DNA from 3 places in the Promicromonospora sp. NPDC019610 genome. Region 3 is predicted to be linked to each of the others. Evidence: predicted binding sites of a transcription regulator. Region 3 holds the regulator's gene; each other region holds the start of a gene.
What was found. The regulator LexA, encoded in region 3, represses DNA repair genes until DNA is damaged. The targets are predictions, from matches to a motif close to TCGAACANNTGTTCGA.
Positions count from the first base shown of each region.

Region 1 (4,414 bases), on a different contig from region 3:
TCGTGGGTGCGCGGGCGCAACCTGCTGCGCCTCAGCCACGCCGGGTACGTGCGGCTGGGCGGCGGCCTGCTCGCCCTCGGGATGGTCGGCGCGGCGATGCTCGTGCTCCCGGACGTGCCGGCCGGGGTCGGCATGGCGTTCTGGGTGCTCTCGGGCAGCGGGATGGGTCTGGTGTACCCGACGCTGTCGGTCCTCACGCTGGAGCTGGCGCCGCCGCACGAGCAGGGCTCGGCGTCGTCCGCCCTGCAGGTGGCCGACGCCGTCGCGGCCGCCGTCGCGTCGTCCGCGACCGGCGCCCTGCTCTGGACCCTGTACGACGTCGCCGGGCTGCCCGCCTACGCCGTCGTGCTGGGGCTCACGGGGCTGCTGGCGGCGGCCGCGCTCGCGCTCGCGGGCAGGACCCGCGTCGCAGTTCCGCAGGCCGTGCCGTGAATCGGCAGCGGCGCGCTCCTGGCCCGCGGCGCCGGTGATCGAGCCACGGCCGCTGGTGGTGACAGCGGCCGTGGCCGTGGAGGTCGTGGGCATCATGCGGCGGTGGCTGGTGGCGTGGCGGTGGCTGGTGGTGCGGCGGGTGGGTCGATGGGTTCGGGGACTCGGATGCGGTGACCCCGCGGATCAGTGAAGACCCACCCCGTCTCGACCAGCGCACCCGCGGCGTTCCCGGGGGTGGGCTTGCCCGCCCAGGACATGGTGATCCCGCGGGCGTCGACGAGCTGGTGGTGGAACCAGCACAACAATGCACTGTTGGCTACCGACGTGCCACCACCCTGGGCCCAGTGCGTCACCGCATGATGAACCTCGCACCGCGACGGCGGCTGATCACACCCCGGGAACACACAATGCCCATCCCGAGCGATCACCCCACGCCGCATCTGCCCCGACACCGTCCGCTGCGCACGACCGACGTCCAGCACCGCGCCGTCCGCACCGAACACCACCCGGGTGACCGCACTGTCACACGCCAACCGGCGCAACAAGCCCCGCGGGATCCGACCACCGGACTCCGTGAACACCCCACCACCTGCACCCAACAGGCCAGGACCAGGACCCGCACCGGGCCCAGCACCCACGCTGGTGAGGTCGCCGGGCGGTCCCGATGCACCAGCACCACCGACACCACCACCACCCGACACACCACCACCCGGCACACCAGAACCCGGCACGCCGGTGCTCGACGCTCCCGGGCGCGACCCGCCCAACCCCGCCACGACCACGTTCGATCCACCCACCGTTGCTGCGCCCGACCGGCCCGGGACGGCCTGCCCGCAGGTCAGGCACAACCCCGCACGCGTACGAGTGACCTGAGCGACCAGCTCCGACCACGACACTGTCACGTTCAGATGCGGCGCGATCGCCGCGCCCGGAGACACAGCGTTCATGTCCAGGGTCAGACGGGCCAGGTCCGCCAGACCCTGCGCACGACGCTGCCCTGGGGTGCGGTCGTCCCCCGCGGCCGGGGCACCGACCAGCGCCGTGACCGCCGCCGTCAGCAGCAGACCGTGCTCATCGGTCAAGAACCCCGCGACATGAAACCCACCCAACGTCTTGGACACGTCCAAGAACTCACCCCGGGCCGCCTTGTCATCGTCGACGTCGTCCGTGTCCGGGTCCGTCACCGTCGCGAACCGGCGCGCCACCACCCGGAACTGATCCGCGTTCAACACCGGCGCCTCACGCAGCACCAGGGCCTCCCCCGTCACCAGGGTCCCCGCGGCGATCGCCTCAGCCAGCACCTGCGTGAACCGGTCGCGGTGTGGGTACCGTCAGGGTCGTCAGCCGGGTCCGGCAGATCCACAGCGACCATGTCCACGAACACCTCCGGCGTCGTCACCTCCCCCGTGCGGGTCTCGACCAACCACGCCAACGCGTCCTGCCGGGTCCGGCTCGTCGGCGCGACCTCCGCCATCACCCGCGCATGGTCCACACCCAGAGTGCCCGCGACCAGACGCTCACGCGTCCCCGGGAGAGCCTGCGCCAACCGACGCGCCGTCGTCACATCCTTCCGCGCCGTAGACGCCGAGACACCCTCGCGCAACCGCAACCACGACGCGAACGTGCGCGACATGCCACCGCTACGCCAGGAACCGTCGTCCTCGATCCGCGGCAACACCGTGAACCGCACACCCTCCAGGCGAGCGGTCACCTTACGGATCCTCGTATGGGCCTGCATCAACCGGGTGATCGTCGGAGCGCCCCAACCCTCCAGGACCTCCGGAGCGACCAGACCCGCCAGCTCCCCCACCGCGGCCTCGATCCGGTCCAACACCTGCTCCAACGACGCCACGCCACCCGCACCCGCTAAGGGCGCACCCTCAAAGCCCGTTCCCTCCATCGAGTCCACCGATGCCACCCCCTGCCCTCGTTGTCCGCCTGACACCATTATCTCGAACATTTATACGCACCGCGAGGTGCACTTGTAATCTGTGGATAACTCTTCATCAAGCCCGGCGCGGCATACGCTGGCCCGAGAGCCACGCTGCAGAGGCTCGTCACCACTCAGCAGAAGGGACCGGACCCGGTGAGAACAAACTCAGGATCCGCTTGCCCCCGCGGAACCCGCCCGACCTCGCGAGGCTGTGCTCATGGGTGAGTTCACCGAGTACATCGCCGGCCTCGACGGGCCGGCCAAGGACGCCGTCGAGCACGTGCGGGCGCGGGCGCTGGAGCTCGTGCCGGACGCCGAGGAGGGCATGAGCTACGGCATGGCCGCCCTGCGCTACCGGGGCAGCCCGCTGGTCTCGGCGCGTGCCACCGCGAAGCACATCGGGCTGCACCCATTCAGCCCGCCCGCGATCGACGCGCTCGCGCCCGACCTGACCGACTTCTCGACGTCGAAGGGCACCGTGCGGTTCACACCGGACCAGCCGCTGCCGGACGACGTCCTGGACCGCCTCGTGCTGTTCCGCCGCGACGAGATCGACGCCATGCGGTCACGCTGAGCGGTCGCGTCGAGCCGTCACGTCGCGCCGCCGCCCCCTCCGGGGGTCGCACTCAGCGCCCCGGCGCCCACGCCTCAGCTGGCCCGGCGCGGCCCGGGGTCGCGCTCGGGCTCCAGCACGCTGCGCTGGTTGCGGGTCAGCCACAGCACCAACCGGTCGACCGCCCACACGGCCGCGAGCGCCACGCCGGCGGAGGAGGCTCCCGCGCGCCAGCACAGGTACCCGACGCCGCCGAAGAGGGCCGCCTCCAGGACGACCTGTGCCCATGCCGGGATAGACACGGGTGCCTTCGGCGAGAGGAATGACGCCCAGAGGGCGATCACGACGGCCGGCGCGAGGAGGACGGCGGCGACGCGCCATGCGCCGTCGGCGAGGTTCCAGGCGGCGTAGCCCGCGCCCGCGGCGAGTGCGAGCTCGAGCAGGAAGCGCACGACAAGCGCAGTTGTTCTCACGCGCGCCAGCGTACGCACCCTGTGACCAGGGCTCACGCGTCGTCCCGACGTCTGCCCTGTCCCCGTCCCCGTCCCTGCTCCTGCCCCTGTTGTCCCCGTCGCGGCTCCTACTCCTGCCCCTGTCCGGCGCGGAGGTGTCACGTCTGCCGCCCCCGTACCGTCAGAGGGGTATGACGCGAGAGCATGTCCGCATGACCGAGCCCCCGACCTCGCCGTCCGCCGCGACAACCGGCACGACGCCGCCCGACACCGCGTCCGACACCGCTCCAGGGACCGGCACCTACCTGGACGACGCCGCGCTCGGCCGGCTGCGGCCGCTCTCGTTCGCCGTCGCCTACCGGATGCTGGGCAGCGTGGCCGAGGCCGAGGACGTGGTGCAGGAGGCGCTGACGCGCGTCGCGCAGGCGCCCGACGTGCGCAACCCCGACGCCTTCGTCACCACGGTGACCACGCGCATAGCCATCGACGTGCTGCGTTCGGCGCGGGTGCGGCGGGAGCAGTACGTGGGCGAGTGGCTCCCGGAGCCGCTGGTCGGTCCTGTCCCGTCGCTACCGGTTGCGATGGCGACGCCGGCGCCCGACGTCGCGCGGCACGCCGAGCTCGCCGACGACCTCTCCACCGCGTTCCTGGTGCTGCTGGAGACCCTCACGCCGTCCGAGCGCGCGGCGTTCCTGCTGCACGACGTGCTCGGCTTTCCGCACAGCGAGGCCGCCGACGTGATCGGCACCAGCGAGGTGGCCGCGCGGCAGCTCGCCTCACGCGCCCGACGGCGGATCGCGCGGCGCGTGGGGCCGCAGTCCGCAGCACCGCCGGCGGGGACACGACAGTCCGAAGCAGAGCACCCCGGAGCGCCCCAGCACCCGGACCAGGACGCGCCCGCACCCCACGCCCCGAATCCCGGGCGGCGTACCGCGAGCGACCGGGCCCGCGCCGAGGAGCTCGTGTCCCGGTTCCTCGCCGCGTGCGAGGAGGGTGCGGTGGACTCGTTCCTGGAGCTCCTGGCCGAGGACGTGGTGCTCACGG
Region 1 is NZ_JBIRXX010000002.1:708,576-712,989, reverse strand. It holds gene ACH45N_RS14815 (MFS transporter) at 1-432, shown strand, start outside; gene ACH45N_RS14810 (DUF222 domain-containing protein) at 525-1,733, opposite strand; gene ACH45N_RS14805 (DUF222 domain-containing protein) at 1,697-2,332, opposite strand; gene ACH45N_RS14800 (iron chaperone) at 2,583-2,939, shown strand; gene ACH45N_RS14795 (YrdB family protein) at 3,014-3,391, opposite strand; gene ACH45N_RS14790 (sigma-70 family RNA polymerase sigma factor) at 3,583-4,414, shown strand, end outside.
Region 1: ACH45N_RS14805 (DUF222 domain-containing protein) is a predicted target of LexA. The motif match lies at 2,385-2,400, and genes of this name have one in related genera.

Region 2 (4,414 bases), on a different contig from region 3:
GATCGTGCGAACCGGCCGCGAGCGCCGGGTGTCAGTCGCCAACGTCTGTCTCTTCTCGTGTGCGCGCCGGGGTACGTCCGGCGCGGGTTCGGCGCCGTCCGGGGTCACCGGACGGCGCGGCCGTCACTTGCCGTCTGCGTCGGCGTCCCGTCGCTGCTGCTCCCGGTACTCGCGCTGGGCGGTGTCGAGGCCAGACAGATCGTCGGGGACGTCGGTCGCGTCGGGGCTGATCGTACTTCCCGTTTCGCTCTTTGCTGTGACGTCGGCCTCATCTGCCGTGTTGTCGGTGTCCGCGTCGTCGGCGACGGGCTCCTCGACCTGCTTGGAGATGGCGGCACGGAGCCAGGTGGTCTGGCTGCCGGGGACGGACTCGATGGTCACCTGGTCGTTCGCTTCGTCCACGTCGACGACGGTCCCGATCATCCCGGAGGCGGTCATGACCTTGGCCCCGACCGTGAGGTTGTTCCGGAACTCCGCTGCCGCGCGCTGCTGCTTGCGGGTGCGGGAGGACATGAAGAACATCGCCACGAGGAGGATCGCGACGAGAATGAGCATTTCCACGGTGAGGTCCCTGTTCGATTGCTGTGTCGGATGTGCTGCGCACGTTCGTGGCGCACGACGAGGATCCCAACCAGTGTAGTGCTCGGGCGTGGATCCCCGGGCTGCCCGCTGCGGGGGCGCCACAACGACAACGTCAGGGGTCGAGCAAAGTTCCCGGGCCGGTGGTCCCGGTCGCGGGGCCGGTCGTCGTCCCGGCCGTGCTGCCGGTCGCCTGCGGGGGCGGCGTGAGGCCCAGGTGCTCCCACGCGGCGAGGGTCGCGACGCGGCCGCGCGGGGTGCGCCCGACCAGTCCCTCGCGCACGAGGTAGGGCTCGGCGACGGTCTCGACGGTCTCGGCCTCCTCCCCCACGGTCATGGCGAGCGTGGACAGGCCCACGGGTCCGCCGCCGAACCGGGTGCACAGGGCGGTGAGCACGGCGCGGTCGAGCCGGTCGAGGCCGATGAGGTCGACCTCGTAGACCTCCAGGGCGGCCCGGGCGGCGTTCAGGTCGAGCCGGCCGTCGCCGCGCACCTGGGCCCAGTCGCGCACGCGGCGCAGCAGCCGGTTCGCGATGCGGGGCGTGCCACGGGAGCGGCCGGCGATCTCGTGCGCGGCGGCGTGGTCGAGGTGCACGCCGAGCAGGCCGGCGGAGCGCAGGATGACCCGCTCCAGCTCCTGGGGCGAGTAGTAGTCCATGTGCCCGGTGAACCCGAAGCGGTCGCGCAGCGGGGCGGGCAGCAGGCCGGAACGCGTGGTGGCGCCGACCACGGTGAACCGCGGCAGCGCGAGCGGGATCGCGGACGCCCCGGCGCCCTTGCCGACCACGACGTCGACCCGGAAGTCCTCCATGGCGACGTAGAGCAGCTCCTCGGCGGGACGCGCGAGGCGGTGGATCTCGTCGATGAACAGCACGTCGCCCTCCTCCAGGGAGGACAGGACGGCGGCGAGGTCGCCCGCGTGCTGGATGGCGGGCCCGCTGGTCAGGCGCAGGTGCGACTCGAGCTCGCCCGCGATGATCATGGCCAGCGTCGTCTTGCCGAGGCCGGGCGGGCCGGACAGGAGCACGTGGTCGGGCGGGTTGCCGCGCGCCATCGCGGCCTGCAGCACCAGGGAGAGCTGGTCGCGCACCACGCGCTGGCCCACGAAGTCGTCGAGCCGCTTGGGGCGCAGCGCGGCCTCGGCGGCCCGCTCGATCTCGTCGGCGCTCGGGGCGACGATGCGGCCGCCGCCCTCCGTCTCGGTCGAGACGTCAGCCACGGTGGCCTCCCAGCACACGCAAGGCCGCGCGCAGCGTCGAGGCGACCTCGTCGGCCGCCACGGTGTCGGCGCCCGCCTCGGCGAGCACCTTCGCCACGGCGTCGTCGGCCTGCTTGGCGGGCCAGCCCAGGCCCGCGAGGGCCTCCACGACTCGCTCGGAGTGGTCGGTGGCCCCAGCGGCGGCGCTGGGCGCGGGCTCCGCCACGCCGGTGCCGGACGGCGGCCCGAGCCGGTCGCCGAGCTCCAGCACGATGCGCTGGGCGCCCTTGCGGCCGATGCCCGGGACGCGGGTCAGCGCGGCGAGGTCCTCGCCGGCGACGGCACGGCGCAGGGCGTCCGGGGTGTGCACCGCGAGCATGGCGAGCGCCAGACGCGGCCCGACGCCGGAGACGGTCTGCACCACCTCGAACACGTCCCGCTCGTCGGGGTCGCCGAACCCGTACAGCGTCATCGAGTCCTCGCGGACCACCATGCTCGTGGCGACGCCGGCGGTCTCGCCGACGCGCAGCGCGGCCAGCGTGGCGGGCGTGGCGTGCACCAGGTAGCCGACGCCGCCGACGTCGACCACCGCGCGGTCCAGGCTCACGTAGGCCACGGTCCCCGTCAGCGAGGCGATCACGGGCTCCCCCTCCTTGCTGGATGTTCACTCGCCGGATGTTCCGGTATCGAACGTTCGTGCGAGGAGCCTAACAAGCGTGGGGTGCCCTCCGGGGAGGCACGCCGTCAGCGGCGGGGGTGCTGCTTGGCGGCCTGCTCGGCCGCGGCCCAGGCGCGCTGCGCGGGCGTGAGCTCGTGCCGGTCGCCGCCCTGCAGGGCCCCGGCGGGGCGCCACAGGTGGCAGACGGCGAGCGCGAGCGCGTCGGCGGCGTCGGCGGGCCGCGGGGCCTCGTCGAGGTCGAGGATGCGGGTGATCATCGTCGTCACCTGCGCCTTGTCGGCGCGCCCCGACCCGGTCACGGCCGCCTTGACCTCCGACGGGGTGTGCAGCGCGACGGGCACACCGCGGCGGGCCGCGGCCACCATGGCCAGGCCCGCCGCCTGGGCGGTCCCCATCACCGTGCCGACGTTGTGCTGCGCGAAGACGCGCTCGACCGCCACCACGTCGGGCACGTGCTCGTCGAGCCACGCGTCGAGGCCCTCCGCGATGCGTAGCAGTCGCAGGTCCGTGGACAGGTCCACGTCCGAGCGGATGACGCCGACGGCGACCATCCGGGCCCGCCGCCCGGGCAGCGAGTCGACGACGCCGACGCCGCACCTGGTCAGACCGGGATCAACACCGAGAACGCGCACGGAGAAACCCTCTCACGTGCGGTTCCGGCACCCGGGCGGACACGGCCGGGAGGTGCCTACTCCTCCTCGTCGAGCGCCGCCATGACCTCGTCGCTCGCGTCGAAGTTGGCGTAGACGTTCTGCACGTCGTCGCTGTCCTCCAGCGCGTCGATGAGGCGCATGATCTTGCGGGCACCCTCCACGTCCACCTCGACCTGCATGGAGGGGTGGAAGATCACGTCGGCCGAGTCGTACTCGATGCCGGCCTCCTGGATGGCCGTACGCACGGGCACCAGGTCGGTCGCCTCGGTGAGGACCTCGATGACCTCGCCCTGGTCGGTGACGTCCTCGGCGCCGGCGTCGAGAGCGGCGAGCATGACCTCGTCCTCGCCCACGCCGTCGGCCTTCGGCACCACGATCAGGCCCTTGCGGGAGAACAGGTACGACACCGAGCCCGGGTCGGCGAGGTTGCCGCCGTTGCGGGAGAACGCCAGGCGCACCTCGGAGGCCGCCCGGTTCTTGTTGTCGGTGAGGCACTCGACCAGGACGGCGATGCCGTTGGTGCCGTAGCCCTCGTACATGATCGTCTGGTAGTCGACGGCGTCGGCGCCCTCGCCCGAACCGCGCTTCAGCGCGCGGTCGATGTTGTCGTTCGGGACCGACGACTTCTTCGCCTTCTGGACCGCGTCGAACAGCGTCGGGTTACCGGCGAGGTCGCCGCCGCCCGTCCGCGCCGCGACCTCGATGTTCTTGATCAGCTTCGCGAAGAGTTTGCCGCGCTTGGCGTCGATCGCGGCCTTCTTGTGCTTGGTCGTGGCCCACTTGGAGTGACCTGACATGCCTCTACCTGACTCCTTGCATTTCGATGGCTCTTATCAATTGGCTGACGAACGGCGAGGGAACCCGCTCAGCCGCCCGCGACCATGCTGACGAACAGCCCGTGCACGCGCGCGTCCCCCGTGATCTCGGGGTGGAAGGCGGTGGCGAGCAGCGACCCCTGCCGTGCTGCGACAATCCTACCGGCGGCCGCCACAGGACGGCCCTGCGTATCCACAGCCGGGATGCGGGACAGCACCTCGACCTCAGGCCCGGCCTCCTCGATCCACGGGGCACGGATGAACGCGGTGCGCACCGGGCCGCCGTCGTCGACGTCGGAGATCCCTGCGAAGTCGAGGTCGGTCTCGAACGAGTCGACCTGCCGGCCGAACGCGTTGCGCCGCACGACGACGTCCATGCCGCCGACGGTCTGCTGGTCGGCGGTCCCGTCCAGGATCCGGTCGGCGAGCAGGATCATGCCCGCGCACGAGCCGTACACCGGCAGGCCCTCCTTGATCCGGGCCTGCAGCA
Region 2 is NZ_JBIRXX010000002.1:1,564,591-1,569,004, forward strand. It holds gene secD (protein translocase subunit SecD) at 1-42, opposite strand, end outside; gene yajC (preprotein translocase subunit YajC) at 124-555, opposite strand; gene ruvB (Holliday junction branch migration DNA helicase RuvB) at 695-1,798, opposite strand; gene ruvA (Holliday junction branch migration protein RuvA) at 1,791-2,417, opposite strand; gene ruvC (crossover junction endodeoxyribonuclease RuvC) at 2,522-3,088, opposite strand; gene ACH45N_RS18640 (YebC/PmpR family DNA-binding transcriptional regulator) at 3,145-3,906, opposite strand; gene pdxT (pyridoxal 5'-phosphate synthase glutaminase subunit PdxT) at 3,975-4,414, opposite strand, start outside.
Region 2: ruvA (Holliday junction branch migration protein RuvA) is a predicted target of LexA. The motif match lies at 2,464-2,479, and genes of this name have one in related genera.

Region 3 (4,414 bases):
CTCAAGACCGTCACCAGCCTGCAGGCACGGACCGACACCGCGCCCCGGTACACGATGATCGCCCGCCACGGTGACAAGCCGACACCGGCCATGGCACGACTGTCCACGCTCTTCGAGTCCAGACTCCGCGCCGCCGGCGTCCGCATCCCGAGGTCCGACCCCCGTTGACCGCGAAGCGCACCCGTGGGCGTTCGAACTGTGTCATGAACCGTGCCATCGCGGGTCAGGTGTCCCTTCGTCGGGCGCCCCGCGACACGATGAAGGCCGCCGACCAGGTCTGATACCCGGTCGGCGGCCTCGGTCGAGCAGGCTCAGCCGGACTTGCGGCGGAACATCTTCTGCACGGGGCCGGTCGTCTCCGAACCGTGCACCGAGCCCGTGTTCACATCGCCTGCGGCGGTACGGCCGCGTGCGGCGTTCTTCCGGTCCAGCGCCTCCTTGAACCGCGCCTTCGCGTCCACGCTCGGCGCGGTCGCGGCCTTGGGCGCCTCAGCGTCCTGAGCCACCGCCTCCTCGGCACCAGGCTTCTCGTCCGTCACACCGATCACCTCCTCCTGTTTCGGGGGTCCCTCGATCGGGTCCGTCGTCGGGCCCAGCCTGCACCACCGCGCGCCACGGTGCCAATCGCTTTTCAGCCCCGGCTCGACGCGCGCCCCGCTCGGCCCGCTACGCCTGCGCGGCAGCCCGCTCCGCGGCACGCTCGGCGCGCTCCGCCCGCAGGGACGTGATGGCGCTCTCGAAGTCCTCGAGCGAGTCGAACGACTGGTAGACGCTCGCGAACCGGAGGTAGGCCACCTCGTCGAGCTCGCGCAGGGGGCCGAGGATCGCGAGGCCCACCTCGTACGCGTCGATCTCCGCGCTGCCGTTGCTCCGGAGGGTCTCCTCGACCCGCTGCGCCAGGATCGCCAGGTCGTCGTCGCTGACGGGGCGGCCCTGGCAGGCCTTGCGCACCCCGGCGGCGACCTTGTCGCGGCTGAACGGCTCGGTCGCGCCGGAACGCTTGACCACCGACAGGCTCGCCGTCTCGACGGTCGTGAACCGCCGGTTGCAGTTCGGGCACTGCCGCCTGCGCCGGATCGACAGGCCGTCGTCGGCGGTCCGCGAGTCCACCACGCGCGAGTCGGCGTGGCGACAGAACGGGCAGTGCATGCTGACTCCTGCGTGGTCGGCCACGGACCGGAGACATCCGGTCGCGCCCCGACCGTAAGCGGGCAAACCACCCCCATGCAACATCGCCGCAACATTTGACGGCGAATCGTGGCCTCCGTCCACTTCGTCGGGGCGTCCGGCCACTTTTCGAGGGCCTTCCGGTCAGTCCTTCGGGAGCAGGAGGAGCTCGCCGACCCGCACGGTGCCCGACGTCATCTCGTTGAGGTCCTGCAGGCGCGCGACCGCCTGCCGCACGTCCTCCCCGGGCTTCGCGATCTGCTCGGCGAAGCCCCAGAGCGTCTCCCCCGGCTGCACGGCGTGCACCCGGACCTCCGTGGGTTCGCCCGGCGAGCTCGCCACGGCGGTCGCTCCCCACGTGGCCATCGGGGCGACCACGAGCATCGCCAGCAGCACCAGCACGAAGCGGCCGCGCCGGGTGAGCCGCAGCCCGGCGAGACCGAGCCGGTCGGCGACCGTGCGCGGGCCGCGGGGCGTGTACGAGTGAGCGGGACGGGGCCGGGGCGGCGCGGGCACCCGGCCCGGGGTGTACGCCGGTCCCGGCCGATAGGCCCGGGCCGCGCCCGATCCGGACACCGTCGCATACGCCGGCCCGTACGCCGGGGTGTACTGCCGCAGCGGGATCACGTCCCCCATGGCCCCTCCTCGTAAGGTGACTCGAACTCTTGTCCGTCATACACACGTTCGTCGAACGCTCGTACCATTGTGTAGCACGGGACACCGTAGAAGTCGAGACGCGCTCGAACATTCGTTTGAGCCGAGCACATTTGTGATCTAGAGTGGGCAGCGCACAGGAGAACATTTGTCGGAACGGGAGGGGCACGGGCATGACGGGACGGGACGGGACCAGCGACACGAGAGCCGTCGACACGGCACTCTCGGGTGTCGCCACGTTGGACGCGCCGGGCGACGGGGCGGTCGCCGACGTGCACGCGATCTCGCCGGCAGACCGCCTCACCGAGCGGCAGCGCCTTGTGCTGGACACGATTCGGCAGTCGTTCGAGACGCGCGGATACCCGCCGTCGATGCGTGAGATCGGCGAGGCCGTCGGGCTGGCCAGCCCGTCGAGCGTCAAGCACCAGCTCCAGATGCTGGAGAAGAAGGGCTTCCTGCGCCGCGACCCCAACCGGCCGCGCGCCATGGAGCTCGTCGAGCCCCTGGCCGAGCAGGTCGAGAAGCCGACGCGCGGCGAGATCCACTGGCCCGAGCCGCGGCGCAGCGGCCAGGTCCACTGGGGCGGTTCGGTGCCGGACGACGCGAGCACCCCGCCGCCGTCGTACGTGCCGCTCGTCGGTCGCATCGCGGCCGGTGGCCCGATCCTCGCCGAGCAGGTCGTCGAGGACGTCTTCCCGCTCCCCCGCCAGCTCGTCGGTGACGGCGAGCTGTTCCTCCTCAAGGTCGCGGGCGACTCGATGGTCGACGCCGCGATCTGCGACGGGGACTGGGTCGTGGTGCGCCGCCAGAACGTGGCCGAGCAGGGCGAGATCGTCGCCGCCATGATCGACGGCGAGGCCACGGTCAAGACCTTCAAGCAGACCGACGGGCACGTGCTGCTGCTGCCGCAGAACCCGGCCTACGAGCCCATCCCGGGTGACGAGGCGCAGATCCTGGGTCGTGTCGTCGCGGTGCTGCGCAGCCTCTGAGGTCTCGACAGGCTTCGAGACGAGCACAGGCCCGACCACCGGCTCACGGTGGTCGGGCCTGTGCCGTTGCTGCTAGAACCCGAAACGCCGCTGCACCGCGCGCACGCTGTCGGCCGACGCGCGCAGCCCGGCCAGCTCGTCGTCCGACATCGGCACCTGCACGGTGCTCGTGACACCCCGCCGGTCCACGAGGGACGGCACCGACAGGCACACGTCGCTGATGCCGTGGTAGTCGTCCAGCAGCGAGGACACCGGCATGATCCGGCGCTCGTCCTTGAGCACCGCCTCGATGATGCGGGTCGCGGCCAGGCCCACGGCGTAGTTCGTGGCGCCCTTGCCCGCGATGATCCGGTAGGCCGAGTCGACCACCTCGCGGTGCACCTCCGCGCGCACCGCGGCGTCCAGGGGCGCGGCGCCGCCGACCGGCACCCAGTCGAGCAGCGGCACGCCGCCGATCGACGCGGAGCTCCACAGCGCGATCTCCGAGTCGCCGTGCTCGCCGGCGATGTAGGCGTGCACGTTCCCGACGGCGACCCCGCACCGTTCCGCGAGCACGACGCGGAGCCGCGACGAGTCGAGCACGGTGCCGCTGCCGAAGAGCCGCTCGCGCGGCAGCCCCGAGATCTTGAGCGCCGCGTAGGTCACCACGTCCACGGGGTTGGTCACCATGAGGTAGGTCGCGTCGGGCGCCACCTCGACCAGGCCCGGCAGGATGGTGCGCATCAGCCCGATCGTCGCCTCCGCGAGGTCGACGCGGCTCTGTCCCGGTTTCTGCTTGGCGCCCGCCGTGACCACTACGACGTCGGCCCCCTCGCACACCGCCGGGTCGTCCGAGCCGATCACGTGCGCCTGCGACGTGAACATCAGCCCGTGCTGCAGGTCGAGCACCTCGGCGTCGACCTTCTGCCGGTCGATGTCGAGCAGGGCGATGGTGCGGGCCGAGCCGCGAGTGAGCGCCGCGAAGGCGAGCGTCGATCCCACGGCCCCCGCACCCACCACGGCGATCTTGGTGGTGCGGGACCCGGCGGGCTGGGCTGCGGTGACGTCCGAAGGGGCTGCCATGCCCTCAGGCTATGTGTCGAGCCTGGCGAGCGCGGCGCGGACCAGCTTCGGGTCGGTGGTGGGCCAGAACCCGGGCATCGACCGGGTGAGGAACGACGCGTACCGCGCCGTCGCGAGCCGTGGGTCGAGGACCGCCACGACGCCCCGGTCGTCCATGCTGCGCACCAGGCGTCCCGCGCCCTGCGCGAGCAGGAGCGCCGCGTGCTGCGCCGAGACCGCCATGAACCCGTTGCCGCCCGCCTGCTCGACGGCGCGGGCGCGCGCCGCCTTGACCGGGTCGTCGGGGCGCGGGAACGGGATGCGGTCGATGAGCACGAGCTGGTTGGACGGCCCCGGCACGTCGACGCCCTGCCACAGGGACAGCGTGCCGAACAGGCACGTGGCAGGGTCCTCGGCGAACTCACGCACGAGGGTGGGGAGCTGGTCGTCACCCTGCGCCAGGATCGGGAAGTCCAGGCGCTCCCGCATCGCCTCCGCCGCGGCGTTCGCGGCGCGCCGCGACGAGAACAGCCCGAGCGTGCGGCCGCCGGCAGCGGTGATGA
Region 3 is NZ_JBIRXX010000001.1:2,341,655-2,346,068, reverse strand. It holds gene ACH45N_RS10455 (MerR family transcriptional regulator) at 1-168, shown strand, start outside; gene ACH45N_RS10450 (DUF5302 domain-containing protein) at 312-539, opposite strand; gene nrdR (transcriptional regulator NrdR) at 667-1,149, opposite strand; gene ACH45N_RS10440 (LysM peptidoglycan-binding domain-containing protein) at 1,312-1,803, opposite strand; gene lexA (transcriptional repressor LexA) at 1,995-2,810, shown strand; gene ACH45N_RS10430 (L-lactate dehydrogenase) at 2,883-3,872, opposite strand; gene ACH45N_RS10425 (ATP-dependent DNA helicase) at 3,882-4,414, opposite strand, start outside.